DNA from 4 places in the Azoarcus sp. KH32C genome. Region 3 is predicted to be linked to each of the others. Evidence: riboswitches for the same ligand, from Rfam matches in the RefSeq annotation. Region 3 holds a riboswitch; each other region holds the start of a gene.

Region 1 (4,817 bases), on a different replicon from region 3:
GGGGCCTTGCGCGACGAGCCGTCGGACGGTGTCCGCGAGGCGTAGCCGGCCCTCAGAAGTCTGCGCCGGAAAGATTTCAACGCTGAAAGGATAATCTGCGCTCATTCCGGGTTCTCTGTGTGGTTGGAGGCACGTTGCGATCCTAGCCCCGTTCAGCGAAACACGACGGTCTTGTTGCCGGCGAGGAAGACGCGGTGCTCGATGTGGTATTTGACGGCACGCGCGAGGGCGAGGCATTCGGTGTCGCGCCCGACGGCGACGAGGTGCTCGGGCCGGTAGGTGTGATCGACGCGCTCGACGGCCTGCTCGATGATCGGCCCCTCGTCGAGATCGGAGGTCACGTAGTGGGCGGTGGCGCCGATCAGTTTCACGCCGCGCTCGTGCGCCTGGTGGTACGGCTTGGCGCCCTTGAAGCCGGGCAGGAAGGAGTGGTGGATGTTGATGGCACGGCCCGAGAGCTTGCGGCACAGATCTTCCGACAGCACCTGCATGTAGCGGGCGAGCACGATGAGGTCGGTGCCGGTCTCGGCGGCGATCTCCATCAGGCGGGCTTCCTGCGAGGCCTTCGTCTCCGGGGTCACCGGCAGGTGATGAAAGGGGATGCCGTGCCACTCAGCGAGCGGGCGCAGATCGGGATGGTTCGACACGATCGCCGGCACGTCCATCTTCAGCTCGCCGGTGCGATGCCGGTACAGCAGATCGTCCAGGCAATGGTCGAACTTCGACACCATCAGCAGCACCTTCGGGCGCGCCAGGGTGTCGTGCATTTCCCATTCGAAGTCCTCTTCGGCCTGCGGCAGTTCCTCGCCGAAGACGCGCTTGAGCTCGTCGAATGACGGTGTGCGCTCGGGGGTCGTCGAAAACACCGTCCGCACGAAGAAGCGCCCGGTCAGGATGTCGTCGAACTGGGCCATCTCCATGATGTAGCAGTGGCGCTCGGCGAGAAAAGTCGAAATGCGCGAGACCGTGCCGATCACGCCCTTGCAGCTCGCTTTGAGTACGTAGATGTTCTTGCCTTCCGTCATGACTGACATTGCGTGTCTCCTGAATCCACCACAGAAGAATCTAATCTTCCGGCTGATCGTCGCTTGCCTGATTGGGACAGTCTGCAGCCAGCGCACGACATCCGTCGTCGCGGCGGATCGCGCAGGGGGAGATCCGAAAATCTGCTGTATATTTTTTGGCGGCCCAGGCACAAGCAGACAATTGGAGACGGATATGGGTGACAAAGCGCGCCAAGCCCCGCGCAGCTTCGACAGCGGCTTACGACATAGCAATCAGGCCTACTTGCAGGGCCAATTGTCCGACGATGCGCACCCGCCCATCTGTCGCCGGATCGCGTTCGTGCTGCTCGAACATTTTTCGATGATGGCCTTCACCGGCGCCGTCGACGCGATCGTGACGGCCAACCTGGTCAGCCACAAGCCGCTCTATCGCTTCGAAACGTACGCCCTGGAGGGGGCCACGGTGCGCAGTGACCTGGGCATCAACATTTCGGTCGATGGAGCCCTGCCCGCGCTGGACGCCAACGATCTCGACATCCTGATCATCTGCGGCGGCTTCCGCTCGAAGCTGGAACCCGGACGTCCGGTCCTCGAAAAGCTGCGCGAGGTGGCGAGGCGCCGGGTGATCCTGGGCAGCCTGTGGAACGGCAGCTACCTGCTTGCACACGCAGGCCTGTTGGACGGCTATTCCTGCACCGTGCATCCGGACAGCCGCGCCGGCCTCGAGGAGCTGCGCCCGCAGGTCAGGCTCCTGCCGAATCCATTCGTGATCGACCGCGATCGCATCTCGTCCGCCGGGGCCAACAGCGCCCTGGGCATGATGCTCGCGGTGATCCGGCATCACCACGGCGAGGAGATGGTGCGTGGCATCGAGGAGATCCTCTCCTGCGACCGGACGCTCGACGATCTGCCTGACAGTCCGATGCCGACCCTGGTGGATAACCCGACCTTTCCCGATGTGCTTCAAAACGTGCTGCAGCTGATGAAGAGCAATATCGAGGAGCCCTTGAGCATTGACGATCTGGCGCTCCACGCAAAGACCTCGCGGCGCCAGATCGATCGTCTGTTCCAGCGCTACATGAACACGACGCCGTCACGCTACTACCTCGAAACCCGCCTCACTCGCGCACGGCGCCTGCTGCAGCAGACCAACGAGCCGATTACCACCGTTGCGATCGCCTGCGGCTTCACGAGCGCCCCCCATTTCAGTCGCTGCTACCGCGAGTTCTTCGGCATGTCACCTTCGCAAGTCGGCCGTAGGCGTCCCTGAAACGCTTCCCAAACGACTTTGGCGGTGGATATACTTTGATGATGGGTGCCTGCCTCCACGGTCGTGGAGCGGGTGAAACGGGAAGCCGGTGACTCTTGGACGACAAGACATTCCGGCGCAGCCCCCGCTGCTGTAAGCCTGACGACTCCGCCTCAAGCCACTGTGCAATGCACGGGAAGGCGGCCGGAGAAGACTGAGGGCAAGCCAGAAGACCGGCCCAGATGAATTGTTGCGATTCCCCGGGGTAACGGGAATGCATCTGATGACTGGCACCCGGTCCGTCTGTCCACCGCCATTCTTCCGACCTGCAAGACCTTTCCCCTCCGTACACCGTTTCGCTGTTTACCGGAGCTCTCCATGCTTTACCACGGTGGCCGCGTCATTGCCGCGTCCCTTCAATACGGCATTCCTCCCGCGGAATGGCTCGACCTTTCGACCGGCATCAACCCGCGCGGCTGGCCGGTGCCGAGCTTGTCGCCGGCCTGTTGGCAGCGCCTGCCGGAAGAGGATGACGGTCTCGAAGCCGCCGCAGCAACGTATTACGGCAGCGCGCGCCTGCTGCCTGTGCCGGGGTCGCAGGCCGCCATCCAGACGCTGCCCTCTCTCTTCCCGCGGGCCTCGGTGGCCGTCTTGGGACCGCTCTACAACGAGCATCCCCAGGCCTGGACGAAGGCCGGGCACGAGGTCCGGCACATGGCATATGCCGATCTGGCGCAAGCGCTCGAAGCCGAAACTCCGGTTGTCGTCTTATGCAATCCGAACAACCCGACCGCCGGGTCGCATCCGCGCCCCGCCATCCTGGGCGCAGCCAAGGAGCTCCAAGGTCGGGGCGGCTGGCTGGTGGTGGATGAGGCTTTCGCCGACCCTCTGCCCGCGGATAGCGTTGCCGCCCTGGCCGGCAGTGCGGAGGCACCCAACCTGATCGTGCTGCGTTCTCCGGGGAAATTCTTCGGCCTGGCCGGCGCGCGGGTGGGTTTCGCATTCGCCGCGCGGGAAATCCTTGTCCGGCTACGCGAGATCATCGGCCCCTGGGCCGTCGCCGGGCCGTCCCGTGAGGTCACCAAGCAGGCGCTTGCCGATCGCAAGTGGCAGGCAGAGACGCGAGAGACGCTTTTGGCCGAGGGGCGGCGCCTGCAGCAACTCCTGGCGCCGCTCGGCCAGGTCGCCGGAACGCCGCTGTTCGCCACGGTCACGACCGACCGGGCCCATTCGCTGGTCAAGCACTTTGCCGAACGGGCCATTCTCGTCCGCCATTACGATCCTCAGCCGCTGGTTCGATTCGGGCTGCCGGCCAACGAGATCGACTGGCAGCGCCTCGCCGTGGCAATTTCGGAATGGCGGTAAGCAGGTCGAACATGAGCCCGTCTTGAGGCGACGCCCTTCAGAGAGGGCATCGCCTCGCGGACCCGACTGATGTTGGCTAGATCTTCGTCACGAACGTGCGCGCATGGTAGAGCGGCACCAGACTCAACGCGAAAATGACGATCAATGCGAGCGTGTCCGCTCCCGGATACCCCCAGAATTGCGACATGGTCCGTCTCCTTGTCCTGCGGTTGAATAGGTTCAAAGCAAGCCTGTGTCGGCCATTCGCTGGCGGCCGAAATCGCTCAGGGCGAAGCGGAAACGCATCTTGTCGCTGTATGCGTCGAAACGCTCATCGAGGCTCTTGACCAAGCCTCCTGAATAGAGGTCGGTGAGGATGACGCGTATTGACCCGTGCCAATAGGGGCCGTCCTTGCCGTATTCCGCACATACCGCGGTCGCGATCTCGTTGTCCCAGATCCCCTCGGTCTGGGCGATGAGTTGCAGGATGTAGCCTTTGATGTGAACCCTTGCCATCTGTCATCTCCTCGCTTCGAGTCCTTGCGTATTCACAGGGCGCGCACGACTTCGAGCACGTCGCTCTTTTCCGTGTACATCAGGAAGGCGCCGCCCACGACCAGGGCGAGGCCGACCAGGAAGTTCCAGGCCGGAAACTGCAGGGTGAAGACGGCCAGGAAGACCACCGCGAAAGCGCCGTAGAGTGCAGCGATCGCCTGGCCCCGGCCGACGCCGATCAAGGGGAAGGACTTGTACCACGACACGTAGCAGAAGCCGAAGGTGATGCCGGCGAGCAGCAGCCACGTGAGCGCCTTGAGATTGAAGGCGGCGAGGATCAGACCGATAACGTCGGCATCACCGAACAGGGCCAACGCGGGTAGCACGAGGCAGGACCAGTAGAAGACTTCGGCGGCGAAGCGGACGGTAATGCCGCAGTCTGGATCGGTCACGTCCAACGCCCGGCCGGCGAGCGCTCCTTCGATGCCCCAGCCCAGCGCCGCCATGGCGCCGCCGAGATAGCCGAGCCACGACACCTTGCTCGTCGAGGCGTTGGACAGCTCGCCGAGGATGCCCGGGGCGTAGATCGCGATCCCTCCGCCGACGATCACGAGGATACCGAGCGCGGCGCGCATGGTGATCCTTTCCTTGTACCAGGCGCGGGCAATGGTGGCCCCGACGATGGGATACAACAGCCCGGAAATCGCGGCAAACACTGCGCCGAC
Region 2 (4,817 bases), 1.2 Mb from region 3:
GATGAAGACCAGCTTCGCCACACCTACACACTTTCGTTGCAGGCGATCGAGCGGTATTGCTGACCGGTTGCGATCCCTTCGAACGCGAAACGCCAAACCGGCATAGAATGCCGGACGCTTTACCCGATGCCTCGCAGATACCGACATGAATGCCGCACTGAGTGACGACAAGACCGGACAGGCACTGAACACCCAGCGTTTCCAGATGCTGGAGGACATTGCGAAGGAACTGTCCGGGGACCTGATCTTCCCGACCCACTTCGACATCACGCTGCGCCTGCGCGACCTGTTGCGCGACAGCGACGCCTCGGTCCAGCAGATTTCCGCCGCCGTCAGCGTCGAACCGCTCATTTCGAGCAAGTTGATCAGCGTCGCCAACTCCGCCCTCTATGACCGCGGTGGTCCTCCGGTGCGCGACGTGAAGGGCGCGATTCAGCGGCTCGGCATGAGGGTCGTGCGCTCCACCGCGTTTGGCGTCGCGATGAAGCAGTTGCTGCTCGCCAAGGAGGTCGCCGACTTCGGCGACCTCAGCCAACGGCTATGGCAGCATTCGATCGGCAGCGCTGCGGCCTGCACCGTCATCGCGCGTCATTTCAAGCGCTTCAAGGAAGATGAGGCGATGCTGGCGGGGCTCGTCCACGACCTCGGCGCGAGCTATATGCTCTATCGCGCCTCGCAGTACGACGAGTTGCGCGCGCGTCCGGAAACCGCGCGCTACCTGATCTGGAAGTGGCACGAGAGCATCGGCGAGTCGCTGCTGCATGCGCTCGGTCTGCCGGAGGAGATCGCGGCCGCGTCCCGCGACCACGACCATCCGCGGCCGATTCCGGAAGCGCCCCGCACGCTGGCCGATGTCGTCTTCGTCGGCAACCTGATGGCCGGCGGCCATTTCGAATGGCTCAACAAGGACTTCGACGCCGCTGACGTCAAGAAGGCCGAACTCGGCGAGCCCTACGCTTCGATGCAGGACGAAGTGACCGCCTGCACCAAGGAGCTGCAGGCGGTCTTCGGCTGATTGCGCCCGGCTACAGCGCCAGATCGAACACCGTCTCGACGCCGTCGTCCCAGCCGTCCCACAGGAAGTCGTTCGCCTTGCCGTCCGCGATGAGGCGGAAGGCGTAGCGCGTCTGTTCCTCATAGAAGCCGCAGAAGGCGCCGACCTTGTCCATGCCGCCGTTCATCTCGTGCGCCTCGGCCGGACAGGGCGAACCGCAGAAATGGCGGATCGTGCAGGTGTCGCACGGCGCGAAGCGGTCCACGTTGCGTTCGGTGACGGTGCGGAAGGCCGGCGTCTGCAGCACGTCCTCGATGCGGTCGGTGAAGAGGTTGCCGCCACGGAAGTGATCCAGGCCGATGAACTCGCTGCACGGGAAGAGCCCGCCGTCCGGCGCCAGCGCGAAGAAGGCCCGACCGCCGCCGCAGGGCGAGATGTCGCACATCAGCCGGCGCGCGGTCGGCGCGAGGATCGCGAGCAGGATGTTGGCGAAGTTCGCGACCACCATCTTGCGGCCGGTTTCCCGGTAGAGCTCGTGCGTGCGCTCGATCGCCGCGATGAAGCTCTTCGCCAGCGCGTCGTCGTCCGGTCGCACCGTGCGCGCACCGGGCAGCGTGCAGCGCACGGCATTCAACATGCAGGTCGGCACGCCGCGGGCGTGGAAAAGCTCCACGAGCGGCACGAGCTGGTCGAGATTCTTCTCGGTACAGGTCGCGATCACGCTCCACGACGCATAGCCCTGCAGCGCGTCCATCGCGCGCAGCACCTTGTCGTGCACGCTGCTGCCGCTGAAGGTCAGCCGTGTCGCGTCGGTCGTCTGCGCGAGCGGGCCGTCGAGCGACAGGCCGATGCTGACGTTGCGCTCGGCGAGGAAGCGGATCGCCTTGTCGTCGAGCAGCGTCGCGTTGGTCTGCACGCCGAAGACGTAATCGTCCTTGAACTGGTCGATCGCCTCGAAAAGCGCCGACTGGTTCATCAGCGGCTCGGCGCCGTGGAAGATGATGCGCGGCTTGCGATCCGCGGGCATCACGGTCGCGAAGTAGTCCTTCAGGCGCGCGAGCGCATCGACGAGGCGGTCGGTGGCCATATGCTGGCCCGAGCGGCGCATGCCTTCGGGGATGTAGCAGTAGGTGCAGTTGAGGTTGCAGCGCTCGGTCGGATTTACGTACACGGCCGAAGGCTTCAGCTCGAAGCGCAGCGCGTGCAGTTCGCGTGCGAAGTCGTTGGCGCGTTCGCGGTAGCTGCGAAGCAGCTCGCCGTCGCCGAGGCTCGCGGCGAGCTGATCCTTGCGCACGAGCGCCCAGAAGGCGGTCGCCGGATCGGTCACCGCCATATAGTCGGCGTGACCGATGTCCAGCGGCACGAGACTCGGGCCGCAGCCCGAGTTCGCGTAGCGGCCCGCGGAGGGCGCCAGGGGTTTCTCGATGACTGCGGCGCTCATCACTTTGCCTTGCGATCCATCAGGATGTAGTGCGACAGGCCCACGCCGTCGGCTTCGCAGCGGCGGCGGGTGGCGATGATCGCGGGCTTGGCGGTGTCGGCGGCGGATTGGGCGGCCTGGGCGGCGGCGGGGACGGCTTGGGGGGCGATGGTCTTGCTCATGTGAATCTCCTCGTTTGCAATCGCAGAAAAACAAAAAGGGCTCCGCCGCCATGCTTCCAGCATGGACAGCGGAACCCTTGCCATGGGTCCGGCACATTTTTCGTTCGAGGCAGCAGGTCTTCTGGCTCCCGGATCAGCCGGTCCGTCGCGCCTTCCCGACAGAGTGGTCCCCGTCAGTGGCCGGATGCGCGAATTCGCGTCATCCCTGCGACAGCCGTCCCCGGTTACAGCGGCGGGCCCGCCACGGAATCGAGCAGAGCTCTCACCGTGTTCCGACGATCGCAGGTAAGGCGATCGTCATTGCTGCTTCGATGGCGATTGTCGTGGCTGACGACAGATGCGTCAAGACCACAAATGCGACATGGACGTTCACTCCAGCGTCACAGCGGTGCCGCTGACGGCGACCATCAGCATCCCGTTGGTCTCGCCCAGCACCTCGTAGTCGATGTCGATCGCAACGACCGCGTTGGCGCCGAGCTTGCCCGCGGCATCCGCGAGTTCGGCAAAGGCGGTCTCGCGCGCGGAGCGCAGCGTCTTCTCGTAGGCACCCGCGCGTCCGCCGACGAAATCGCGCACCGCGGCGAACATGTCCTTGAGGAAGTTCGCCCCGATGATCGCTTCGCCGGTGACGACGCCGTGGTAGCTGCGGATTCGTCGGCCTTCGACGGTCGGGGTGGTGGTCATCAGCATGGCGAGTCTCCGTGGTCTTGATCGGAAGTCTAGGTGCCCAGTTCGCGCAGGTCGGCGACGGGATGCTCGCCGAACTGGATGCCGAGCAGGTAGTCGACGACGCGGCGCGCGCAGTCTTCGGGCCTCTGTAGCGCGCCGTCGCGTTTCAGGGCCTCGAAGCGGGCACGCAGCGGGAAGTCGTCTTGGGGTATCGCTCGGATTTCCGCCTGCATCGCGGTGTCGATGACGCCCGGCGCGAGACTGCAGATCCGTATGCCGGGGCTGCGGTCGAGCGCGACCGCGCGGGCGTGTTGGTCGAGTGCGGCTTTCGATGCGCAATACACGCTCCAGCCCGCGTAGGCGCTGCGCGCGGCGCCGCTCGAGATGTGCATGATGCGCCGTTCGATGGCGGCCGGGCTGGCGGCGACGACCGCCGCGGCGAGCATCAGGGGGGCTGCGACGTTCAGCGACACCGCGCGGGCGATGTCGGCGACGTCGTGTGCCGCGAGCGCGCCGGTCGGCCGCAGCGTGCCGGCGTTGTTGACGAGCAGGACCTCGTCGCTGTCGGTGAGAAATTCGCGCAGCCGTCCGGTGGCGAGCCAGGCGGCGAAGGCCGTGCTGTCGGCGAGGTCGACTTCCACCTGGACGCATCGGGCGCCGTAGCGTTGTGCGAGGACGGGGTTTGCGCTGCGCGCCAGGGCAAGGACAGGAATGTCGCGCGCGAGCAGTTCGTCGGCGATGGCTGCGCCGAGGCCGCGGCTGTGGCCGGTGACGATGGCCTTCATCGATCGGATTCTCCGGAGGGGTGGGGCGGGGCGGCGGCTTCGGCGGCGAGCCAGGAGCGGAAGGCCGTGACGGCCGCCTGCCGCGCGATCGCCTCGTGCATGACGAGATAATAGGCGAAGGGCGAGGGCAACGATACGTCGAAGGGGATCACGAGGCTGCCCGCGGCGACCCGCGTTTCGACCAGCGGCCGCGGCGCGAGGGCGACGCCGTGCCCCGCCAGCGCGGCTTCCAGCGACAGCGCCGCGTTCGCGAAGCGCAGGCCGCGCTGCGGGTCGACGCCGACGGTTCCGGCTCGCGCCAGCCACTGCGTCCAGCCCGCATTGACCTGTCCGCGGCTGCCCTCGTCGAGCGTCTCGTCGTGGATCAGCACGTGGCGGGCGAGATCGGCCGGCCGCCGCAAGGGCGTCCCGTCGGTGATCAGCGCGGGAGCGCAGACCGGCACGTAGTCGGGCGAGAACAGCCGGTCGACGACGTAGCCGGCGTAGTCGCCGCGACCATAGAGAATCGCGACTTCGCTGCGGCCGGCGCGCAGGTCGGCATCGAGGCGCTTGAGCATCGCGGCCTCGCCGCGGCGGTCGACGGTATCCGGCGTGCTCGACAGGCGTAGCGCCACTTCCGGATGCCGATGCGTGAAATCGGGCAGGCGCGGCAGCAGCCAGTGCCCGGCGAAGGATGGGGGCGCGGTGACGGTGAGCTGGCGGTCTGCCGGTGCCTGCCGTGCACCTTCGATTGCCGCGGCGAGGCAGTCGAAGCCTTCGCGGATCTT
Region 3 (4,817 bases):
GCCGCCATGCCGTCGGCGGCCCCGAAGAGCGCGCCGAGGACCTCGCCGAAACCGATCGGCAGGTCGCCGGCCGACAGCGCCCAGGCGAAAGCCAGCCCCGCCGCGACGATGAGCGTGGCGAGGATGGTCAGCACGGGCGGACGCGTCACGCTGTTGCCCCCTCTGTCACCACTCGGGCGGGCGTCAGAACGACAGCTTCGCGCCGAGCTTCCAGGTACGCTCGAAGTCGACCGGATATATCGCGTCGTCGCGCACCCAGGTGCCGTTTTTGTAGTTGAACAGGTTGGATACGGCCGCATACAGCTCGACCTTGTTCAGGCGATGGCGATAGGCGACGTCGGTCGACTGGTAGGCGCGCTGACGCTGGGCGTTGTTGTTGTCGAAGTCGTTCGCCGCCCAGGTCTTGCTGCGCCAGGTGTGCGAGACGTAGAGATTGCCCTGGTCGCCGACCGCGACATTCAGGCCCAGCACGACGTTGTTGCGCGGCACGCCCGGCAGTTCCTTGCCATCGAAGGCGCCGCCGCCCATGTTCTCGCGGTCGATGATCGCGCGCGTCCACGAGTAGTTCAGCACGCCGGTCAGGATCGGCGAGATGCGCCAGGTGTCCTGCACTTCGAGGCCGTACTTGTGCGACTTGTCGATGTTGGTGTTGGTGAAGGTCGACGCGTTGAAGTAGATCTCGTCGTTAAGATCGGCATGGAAAACGCCGACTTTCAGCCGGTTCGTCGGCAGCACATGGTTGAATCCGAGCGTCACGGTGCGGACCTTCGCCGGCTTGATCAGGCCGTTGAAGATGGTCTCGAAGGTGACCGGGTCGAAGGCGAAGAAGCGGTCGATGTCCGGCGCCTGGTAGGACGCGTTGTAGTTGCCGAACACCGACAGGACGTCGTCGATGCGGTAGTTCGCGCCGAGGTCCCACGACGACAGCTGCTTGTCGTCCTTCAGCCGCGAGCCGAAGGACGGATCGTACTCATACTCGACCCGCTCGCGCCGCGCCCCCGCAGACAGCGTCAGCCGGCCCATCTCGTACTGGCCCTGCACGAACACCGCCTCGTTCTTCTTCGTCGTTTCGCTGAAACCGTCGGTGCGCTCGCCGTCGAAGGTCTGCACGCCGGTGGTCACTGCCAGCGCGTCGCCGAGGTACTGCAGCGCGATGTCGTCCGACAGGTAGCGGGAATCGGTACGGAAGCTGAACTGCAGGAATTCCGAGCGCTTGTCTTCGTCGTTGTGACGTGCTGTCAGGCGCCAGTTGGACGCGAAATCGTATTCGGCGCCGACCGCCCAATAGCCGTCCCGGAAGAACTGGTGCGTGTAGTTGCGGCCCGTGTTCATTCCCGGATCGTCGCGGAACTGCGCGAGCGTCAGCGAATTCGGGTAGCGCAGGTCGATGCGCGCGTCGCCCGTGTCGAGGGTCAGCTTGAGGCGGTCGATGGGGCGGCCTGTCAGGCTCGCACGCCAGTTGTCGGAGGTCGACTCGTCCTTGTGTCCCGACGGATCCTTGTCGCTGAAGCCGCCATGCTCGGTGTGTTCGGCGGTCGCAGAAACCGTGAAGCGCTCACCGACGTAGCCGGCGTAGCCGCTCGTGCCAAGGGCTTCGTGGTTGCCGACATTGACGTCGATGCTCGCGCCGGTGCGCGGCTTGGTGTAGATCTGGATCGAGCCGGCGGTCGCGCCGTCGCCGTACGCGACCGAGCCGCTGCCCTTGGTGATCTCGATGCGGTCGATATCTTCGAGCGGAATCGCACCGACCAGCTGCGGCACCATGTCGATGTTGTTGAGGCGGCGTCCGTCGATCGAGATCACGACGTTCTGGAAGCCGTCGTTGGTGCCGTAACCGCGCATGTTGATGCTGGGCGTGAAGCGGTTGCCGAAGTTCGGCGTCAGCTGCACGGACGACTGGCGATTAAGGTAGTCGACAAGCGAAGTCGCGCCCGAGCGCTCGATGTCCTTGCGGGTGTGCACTTCCGAGGCATAGGTCGCGGCGACGTCGGGGGTGTCGATGCGGTTCGCGGACACGATCACGGTTTCGCCGACGGCCTCGTCGGCCGCGAGCGCGACGGAGGCAAACGGAAAGGCAGCAGCCACCGCGACGGCGGTTGCGGACAAGCGGATGTTCATTGGGGATTCTCCCTGCACCGGAGTCAGCGTCCCCGCTCCCCGGTCATTTCAACAAGGAAGCGTCCGCCGGGCATACGCGCCGGGAGCCGCGAAACACCACGCCCGTCGCCGCCACCCCGCGGCACTTCCGCCATCGCGTGTCGAGGCCGGTATCCGGGCTCGTGGGCTGGCCGTCGCTCGTCGCGAGCGCCGGACCGGTCGCATCGCCTTCCCGGACGTCCGTCCAGTGGCGGTTGGATGCGCCTTGCGTCCACTTACCGTTGCGGGGGCAGCACAGGCCTTGTCGCACCGGCATGAGAGCCGGTCACGCACCTGTTTCCCGTTTAACCCTAGGCACTAACGCCGTCGGGCACCTTACACACGCACACCCCATTCGGGGCGCGAGGGCGGATAATACCCTGTTTACCCTGTTCCATCACTTTCCGCAGCGCGGAAAACCTTCGCAATTCCAAGGACATGCCCGCACACCTGATCCTCGGCGGCGCCCGCTCCGGCAAGAGTCGCCTCGCCGAAAACCTCGCCCGCGCCAGCGGCCTGCCGGTCACCGTGATCGCCACCGCCGAAGCCCTCGATGCCGAAATGGCCGCCCGCATCCGCCGCCATCGCGACGACCGGCCGAGCCACTGGCGCACTGTCGAAACCCCCGTCGCACTCGCCGAGACGCTGCGCGACGAGGCCCGCGAAGGCCGTTGCGTGATCGTCGACTGCGTCACGCTGTGGCTGCTCAACCTGATGGCCGGCGCCGAGAACCTCCCCGAACCGCCCGACGCCGGCAGCCTGCAGCAACTGCAGGCCGAACGCACCGCTCTGCTCGACCTGCTGCCCGAGGTGGCAGGAGAGGTGCTGCTCGTCTCCAACGAAGTCGGCCTCGGCCTCGTCCCCGAAACGCCGCTCGGCCGCCTCTTCCGCGACGAAGCCGGGCGCCTCAATCAGGCGCTGGCGTCCGCCTGCGCGCGCGTCACCTTCGTCGCCGCCGGGCTACCGCTCGTGCTAAAGGGAAACGGGTAAGGGCTTTCCGGTAGCTCGGGTCGAATATCGACTTTCCCGCCCGAAAAGGGGCACTCGAAGTGCATTTAGTTTGCCCCAAGCGTCCGGCGAGCCCATACAATCGCCGATGGACAAGAGACTGGCAGAGAGACGCAAATGTTCGGCGGCGGGAAGACTCGGCACAGCTTACACAAACCGCTAAAAGGGACTGGGCAAGCAGTAGCGTCCTCCTTGCTCGCCATCCTGGCATTTGCAGCGACCGCGAGCTTCGCCGCAGACACGGCACCGGGGTCGGCCGCCTCGTTCCTCACCGGCGGAATCGCCGGCGTCATGTTTTATCTCGGCGCGCTCGCAGCCGTCACCGTCTACAACGGGGTGCTTTTCGTCACCGGCCGCGACCGCTGCTACCTGCAGTACGCGTTGTTCACGCTCGGCATCGCCGCCGCCGAAATCGGATGGAGCGGCGTAGGCAGGGGGCTCTTCGGCTGGTCCGGCTCATGGCCGGACATGCTCCTTCCGACCGGCTTCGCCATCGCAGGCATCGGGGGCGCGCTCTTCATGCGCGAGGTACTGCAGACGCCCGTGCAAGCCCCGCGCCTCGACAATGCGCTGCGCCTGTTCGCAGCGATCTTCGCCGCCGTCGCCTTGATCGGGTTCGTCCTGCCCTTCGGCTTCGTCAACACCTTCCTGGCCTTTGCCGGCCCGCTCTTCGGGGTGCTCGCGATCGTGTCCGCGATGCGCTGCCGCAAGCTGAACACGCCGGGGGCGCGCCTGAACGTCCTCGGATGGACTGCGTTGCTCGCTGGCGTCATGGTGCTGATCGGGACACGAATCGACGTCCTCAGCGACAGCGCGCTGACCTCAGGCGCAACGCCGGTCTTTTCGGCGCTCGGCATCCTCATGCTTTCCTTTGCGCTGTCCGAACGCGCCGGGGCGCAGGTTCGGGAACTCGCCATCGACCAGGACGAGGCCCTCGCGAATGCGCAGCAGCAGATCGAAGCCCTGATTGCGGCCGAGCACACGCTCACGCAGAGCCTCAGCCTGCGCAACCAGGAAGTCGACCAGCTCACGAGGCGCCTGCAGGAAAGCGAGCACCGTTTCCAGCAGATGTCGCATCTCGACCCCTTGACCGGCGTCGCGAACCAACTGCTGCTCACCGACCGCATCGAGCAGGGGATCATCCGCTCGAAGCGCCACAACACCCGCACCGCCGTGATCATGGTCGACGTCAATGGTTTCCAGGCGCTCTTCGAAACCTTCGGCCAGGACACGACCGACGCGCTGCTGAAGATGATCGCGACGCGCCTGCGCGGCATCGTGCGCGAGCAGGACACGGTGGCGCGGCCCGACAGCGACGAATTCGTCATCGTGCTCGAGGAAGTGTTCGACGCGGAAGACCTGCAGCGCGTCGTCGCGGCACTCGCAGAGGAATTCGCGCAGCCCTTCCGCATCGGCGACGAGATCCTGGACGTCTCGGTCTCGCTGGGCAGCGCGATCTACCCCGACGGCGGCACCGATGCCTCGGCGCTTCTCAAGCATGCGGCCAAGCTGATGCGGCGCAGCAAGGAAGGCAAGCGGCTCAATCAGCGCGAAACGGGCGGCGGTCGCGGCTCCGTCGCTGCCTGGCCCACAAGCGGGTAAACGGACGAAGGGGCGTGCTAACATCGCAGCCCTTCAAGGACACCGTCACGAGCCCGCCATGCAGATCACGA
Region 4 (4,817 bases), 1.2 Mb from region 3:
CGCGCGTCCGGCGGCGGTGAGCTGTTCGGTGACGACGTTGCTGTTCATGATTCAGGCGTGAGTGTGGTGAGCGCAGCCGGCGTGGGGCGCGTGGTTGTGGGAGCAGCCGTGGCCAAGGTCGTGACCGTGATGCTCATGGCTGTGAGCGTGGTGGTGGTCGTGGTCATGATGGCCTGCGGTATGACTGTGGTCGTGCAGATGCTCGGCTTCGGCGGCGAGGCGGTACTTGCAGCCGTCGCATTCGAGCAGTGGCGCATCACCCGCTTCCGCATCGGCGACGCGTGCTTCCACCAATTCGAAAATGCCTTTGTCGAAGCCGAAATGCGTGCCGAGCGCGAAGGCGATCTGCGGATACTGCGCACGCAGCCGCGCGAGCTGTGCGTCGATCCGCTCGATCAGCACGCCGGTGAAGAGATACACCGGAACGACCGCGATCTGTGTCATGCCGAGGCGCACCTGCCGTTGCACGGCCGTCTCGATCCGCGGCCAGGTCACGCCGGTGAAGGCGAGGTCGACCAGCTCGTGGTCCGTGGCCTCGAACACCCAGCGCGCCATCTTCGCAAGCTCGCCGTTCGCGCCGGCATCCGACGACCCGCGGCCCAGCAGGATCACGCCCGTCGTGCAGGGATCGGGCACATGCAGCTCGTGCATCAGGCCGTCGAGTCGGCCCATCAGCACGTCGAAGATCTCGCGTCCCATGCCGAGGTGGCGAGTGCATTCGAACGCGACGGCGGGATGACGTTCGCGCGCGTGCTCGATCGCGGCCGGGATCTCCATCTTCACGTGGCCTGCCGCATTCAGAATGAAGGGGATCACGATCACGCGCTTCGCCCCCGCGGCCGCGCGATCGAGCCCGCCGTCGAGCAGCACGTCGGCGTACTCGATGAAGCAGGCCTCGATGCGCCACTGCGGGCGGCGCGCGCGCCACTCGGCGGCAAAGCGCTCGATCTCGTCGTTGCCCGCGCGGTTGCGCGAGCCGTGGCCGACCAGCAGGATCGTGGTGTCGTTCTTCATGATGCGTTTTCCGTGACGGTGGCCCGGCGGAAGCGGTGGCTGAAGCTCGGGTCGTAGAGTTTGGAACGGGCGATCTCGGGCCAGTCGCGCGCGCCCAGCGCCGGGCTCGCGATGATCATGGCCTGCGAGGCGATCTTCTCCGCCTGGCACTTCTTCTTGATGTCGGCGAGCGTGCCGCGGACGATCTTCTCCTCGCCCGGCCAGCTCGCCTTCTGCACGACGAGGAGCGGCGCATCCTCCGGCCAGCCGGCGCGGCGCAGCGCGTCCTGCACCTCGTGCAGCAGCGTGATCGACAGGAAGATGCACAGCGTCGTGCGGTGCGCCGCGAGCGCGTCGAGCTCTTCGCCCGCGGGCATCGGCGTGCGGCCGGCGACGCGGGTCAGGATCACGGTTTGCGTCACTTCGGGAAGCGTCAGCGTTTCACCGGCCGCCGCGGCCGAGGCCAGTGCGGAGGACACGCCCGGCACGACCTTCCACGGCACGCCCGCCGCATCGAGCAGCCGCGTCATCTCGACCAGAGCCCCATAGAGGCCCGGATCGCCGGTCTGCAGGCGCACGACGGTCTCGCAGCGCGATGCGGCATCGATCAGCCAAGCGCTCATTTCCTCGAGCGTCATGTCCTTCGAGTCGCGGATCGCGCAGCCTTCCGGCGCGTAGAGGGTCGCCGCCTGGTCGACGAGCGAGCCCGCGAACAGGATGCCGCCCGCCTGTTCGAGCAGGCGGCGGCCTTTAACGGTGATGAGGTCCGGATCGCCCGGACCGGCGCCGACGAACCAGACGGTTCCGGGCGCACGTTCGGAATGCATAACGACTCCCCACGAGTGCGTGACAAACGCGCTCCGGAGAGTGGAGACGACGGACGGGTCGCGAGCGACACGGTCCGGTCGGAAACTTGTGGCTGGGTCGATGAGGCGAAGCGGGCGGGCCTGAGCCCGTGGCGGACGCGATCGGATTCCAGTCGGCAAGCCCACACCCCGGGGCACACGAAACTGCATACTCGATCGGGCCGGTCTTCTGGCTTGCCTTCTCCCGGACTCCGCCGCCTTCCCGAGCGCAAGGCTCAGTGGCGTGTGGTGGATCCGTCAGGCTTACAGCAGCGGGGGCTGCGCCGGACTGGTCGGGGGAGCGTGTCCCCGAACGTCACCGGACTTCCCGTTTCACCCCTCCACGCGGTCGCATGGCGGGGAACCCGGATCGAAACAGCTGTGAGCATAGCGATCACCTTTCCGCAACGCAAGCTGCCCTTACGGAAGGTCTTCAAGGTCTTACTTCGCCTCGGACAGATTGCTGCAGTGCACACTGGGTGGCGTATGCAGAAGGCGTTCCATGGCGCCGAATCTACGGTTATGCTGGCAACGATGAAGACTGCTCATACCGGGATGTCATTAATGCCAACAGTGCCTCGAGTCAGTGCAGTACCTCTTTATCTGTCGCGCACCTATCATTGGGCCTATCTTGACCGCCGGACGCTGCCCTGGCTAGACCGTTCGCTCGTCGTTTCGGCGATCCTGTGGGGCAATGCGGGGCGCCTGATGCAGGCGGCAGCGGAGGAGTTCCAGGCCGGCCAGCGGCTGCTGCAGGCGGCCTGCGTCTACGGGCCGTTCTCGCGCATGCTGGCCGAACAAGTCGGCGGTGAAGGCGACCTCGAAGTCATCGACGTCGCGCCGATTCAGGTTGCCAATGTGCGCCGCAAGCTCGACGGCCTGCCTCAGGCGCAGGCGCGGCAAGGCGATCTCGCCGCGCCCGATACCGTCGACGCCGCGGCCTACGATGCCGTGTGCTGCTTCTTCCTGCTGCACGAAGTGCCTCCCATCGAGCGTGCATGCATCGTGCACAACCTGCTGGGCGCGGTGCGGCCGGGCGGCAAGATCGTCTTTGTGGACTACCACCGCACGCATCCCTGGCATCCGCTGCGGCCGATCATGGCCCAGGTGTTCCGCTGGCTCGAGCCTTTCGCCGATTCCTTGCTCGACACGGACATCCCGGCACTGTCTGCGCATTCGGGCGACTTCGAATGGAAAAAGACCACCTTGTTCGGTGGTCTTTATCAGAAGCTCGTGGGGGTGCGGCGCGGTTGAGCCGCACCGTGACACGAAGGCTTATTCGCTGCGCGAACCCGGCTTCGCGTTGAAGAGCGCTGGGCGGGGTGCCGGACGGCGTCCGGCGTCCGAGCGGGGCTGCTGCTGACGCGGTGCCTCGGCCGAACGCGGGGCCCGGTTGGCGCCGGCTTCCTGCTGGCGCGGCGCGTGGTTGCCGTTCGTCTGGCCGTTGCGCGCATTGCGATTACCTTGGGCTTCGCCATTGCGGGCCGGACGGTTCGCAGCATTGCCACCCTCGGCCTGTCCGCCCTGCCGTGCCGGCTGGCGGTTCGCGCCGTGGCTTTGCGCGCGCGGGGCCGGACGTTCCGTCTGCGGCTGGCGCGGCGTGCGGCTGTCGTTGCGACGACCCGATTGGCGCGGATCGCGTGCCGGGCGCGAGGCGTCGTCGCCCGGATCGGGCGCGTGCGTCACGAATTCCGGCACTGGCGTGCGCTCGATGCTGCGCTTGATCAGGCGCTCGATCGACGTCAGATAGGACTTCTCCTCGCTGTCGACGAAGGAGATCGCCTTGCCGCTGGAACCGGCACGACCGGTGCGGCCGATGCGGTGCACGTAGTCTTCCGGCACGTTCGGCAGCTCGAAGTTCACGACCTGCGGTAGTTGGTCGATGTCCAGCCCGCGCGCCGCGATGTCGGTCGCGACGAGCACCGGCAGCGAGTTGTCCTTGAATTGCGACAACGCCTTGGTGCGCGCCGACTGGCTCTTGTTGCCGTGGATCGCCGCGGCCGGGATGCCGTGTTTGCCGAGGTATTCGGCCAGCCGGTTCGCGCCGTGCTTGGTGCGGGTGAAGACCAGCACCTGGTGCCAGTCGTGCTCCTTGACCAGATGCACCAGCAGGTCGCGCTTCTGCTTCTGCGGCACGAAATACACGGACTGCTCGACCAGTTCGGTGGTCGTATTGCGGCGAGCCACTTCGACGCAGCCCGGGTTGTTCAGCAGGCCGTTGGCGAGCGACCGGATCTCGTCCGAGAAGGTCGCCGAGAACAACAGGTTCTGGCGCTGCTTCGGCAGCATCGCGAGCACCTTGCGGATGTCGCGGATGAAGCCCATGTCCAGCATGCGGTCGGCTTCGTCAAGGACGAGGATCTCGACGCCCGACAGATCGACCGTCTTCTGGCCAGCATGGTCCAGCAGACGGCCGGGGGTCGCGACGAGGATATCGACGCGCTTCTTCAGCGCGGCGATCTGCGGATTGATGTTGACGCCGCCGAACATGACCATCGAGGTTAGCGGCAGGTGCTTGCCATAGGTCTGCACCGATTCCTCGACCTGCGCGGCGAGTTCGCGCGTCGGGGTCAGGATCAGGCAGCGCGGGCGTCCGGCTTTCGGGACGGCGGCGGGCTTGGCGGAAAGGAGGTGCAGTAGCGGCAGCGTGAAGCCGGCGGTCTTGCCGGTGCCGGTCTGCGCTGCGGCGAGCAGGTCGCCGCCGGCGAGCACGAGGGGAATCGCTTGGGCCTGGATCGGCGTCGGGCGGGTGTAGCCGGATTCGGAAATGGCGCGCAGCAGCGGTTCTGCCAGTCCAAGACTGGCGAAAGAAACTTCGGGTGTGTTCAAAAAGATGCTCCAGCGACGGCCTGACGCTCTCGCGGAGCGCCACCAATCGAGGCAGGCGGGGAAAGGGACCGGTATAGTCCTGAAGGAAAAGGCCGCGACCGATTGGCCAGGCACGCGGCGTGCGCCCATTGTACGTTTTTTTTTCGCGTT

Evidence for each region. Region 3 has a riboswitch for cobalamin ahead of AZKH_RS03025 (TonB-dependent receptor). Riboswitches for the same ligand answer to the same signal wherever they lie in the genome.
Region 1: linked by a shared signal. The riboswitch ahead of cobD (threonine-phosphate decarboxylase CobD) and the one ahead of AZKH_RS03025 (TonB-dependent receptor) in region 3 are both predicted to bind cobalamin.
Region 2: linked by a shared signal. The riboswitch ahead of cbpA (modified peptide precursor CbpA) and the one ahead of AZKH_RS03025 (TonB-dependent receptor) in region 3 are both predicted to bind cobalamin.
Region 4: linked by a shared signal. The riboswitch ahead of cobM (precorrin-4 C(11)-methyltransferase) and the one ahead of AZKH_RS03025 (TonB-dependent receptor) in region 3 are both predicted to bind cobalamin.

The regions. Positions count from the first base shown of each region.
Region 1 is NC_020548.1:220,101-224,917, forward strand. It holds gene AZKH_RS23830 (methylenetetrahydrofolate reductase) at 1-105, opposite strand, end outside; gene purU (formyltetrahydrofolate deformylase) at 153-1,025, opposite strand; gene AZKH_RS23840 (GlxA family transcriptional regulator) at 1,219-2,274, shown strand; cobalamin riboswitch at 2,301-2,510, shown strand; gene cobD (threonine-phosphate decarboxylase CobD) at 2,632-3,618, shown strand; gene AZKH_RS23850 (hypothetical protein) at 3,838-4,113, opposite strand; gene AZKH_RS23855 (DMT family transporter) at 4,146-4,817, opposite strand, start outside.
Region 2 is NC_020516.1:4,603,896-4,608,712, reverse strand. It holds gene AZKH_RS20725 (hypothetical protein) at 1-63, shown strand, start outside; gene AZKH_RS20720 (HDOD domain-containing protein) at 146-1,015, shown strand; gene cbpB (peptide-modifying radical SAM enzyme CbpB) at 1,026-2,435, opposite strand; gene cbpA (modified peptide precursor CbpA) at 2,435-2,596, opposite strand; cobalamin riboswitch at 2,690-2,919, opposite strand; gene AZKH_RS20710 (heavy metal-binding domain-containing protein) at 2,966-3,286, opposite strand; gene AZKH_RS20705 (SDR family oxidoreductase) at 3,316-4,050, opposite strand; gene gcvA (transcriptional regulator GcvA) at 4,047-4,817, opposite strand, start outside.
Region 3 is NC_020516.1:679,169-683,985, reverse strand. It holds gene AZKH_RS03030 (iron ABC transporter permease) at 1-149, opposite strand, end outside; gene AZKH_RS03025 (TonB-dependent receptor) at 184-2,118, opposite strand; cobalamin riboswitch at 2,245-2,490, opposite strand; gene cobU (bifunctional adenosylcobinamide kinase/adenosylcobinamide-phosphate guanylyltransferase) at 2,575-3,126, shown strand; gene AZKH_RS03010 (diguanylate cyclase) at 3,337-4,746, shown strand; gene cobT (nicotinate-nucleotide--dimethylbenzimidazole phosphoribosyltransferase) at 4,805-4,817, shown strand, end outside.
Region 4 is NC_020516.1:4,583,217-4,588,033, reverse strand. It holds gene AZKH_RS20620 (precorrin-8X methylmutase) at 1-48, opposite strand, end outside; gene AZKH_RS20615 (sirohydrochlorin chelatase) at 52-1,014, opposite strand; gene cobM (precorrin-4 C(11)-methyltransferase) at 1,011-1,820, opposite strand; cobalamin riboswitch at 2,001-2,222, opposite strand; gene rquA (rhodoquinone biosynthesis methyltransferase RquA) at 2,403-3,092, shown strand; gene AZKH_RS20600 (DEAD/DEAH box helicase) at 3,114-4,667, opposite strand.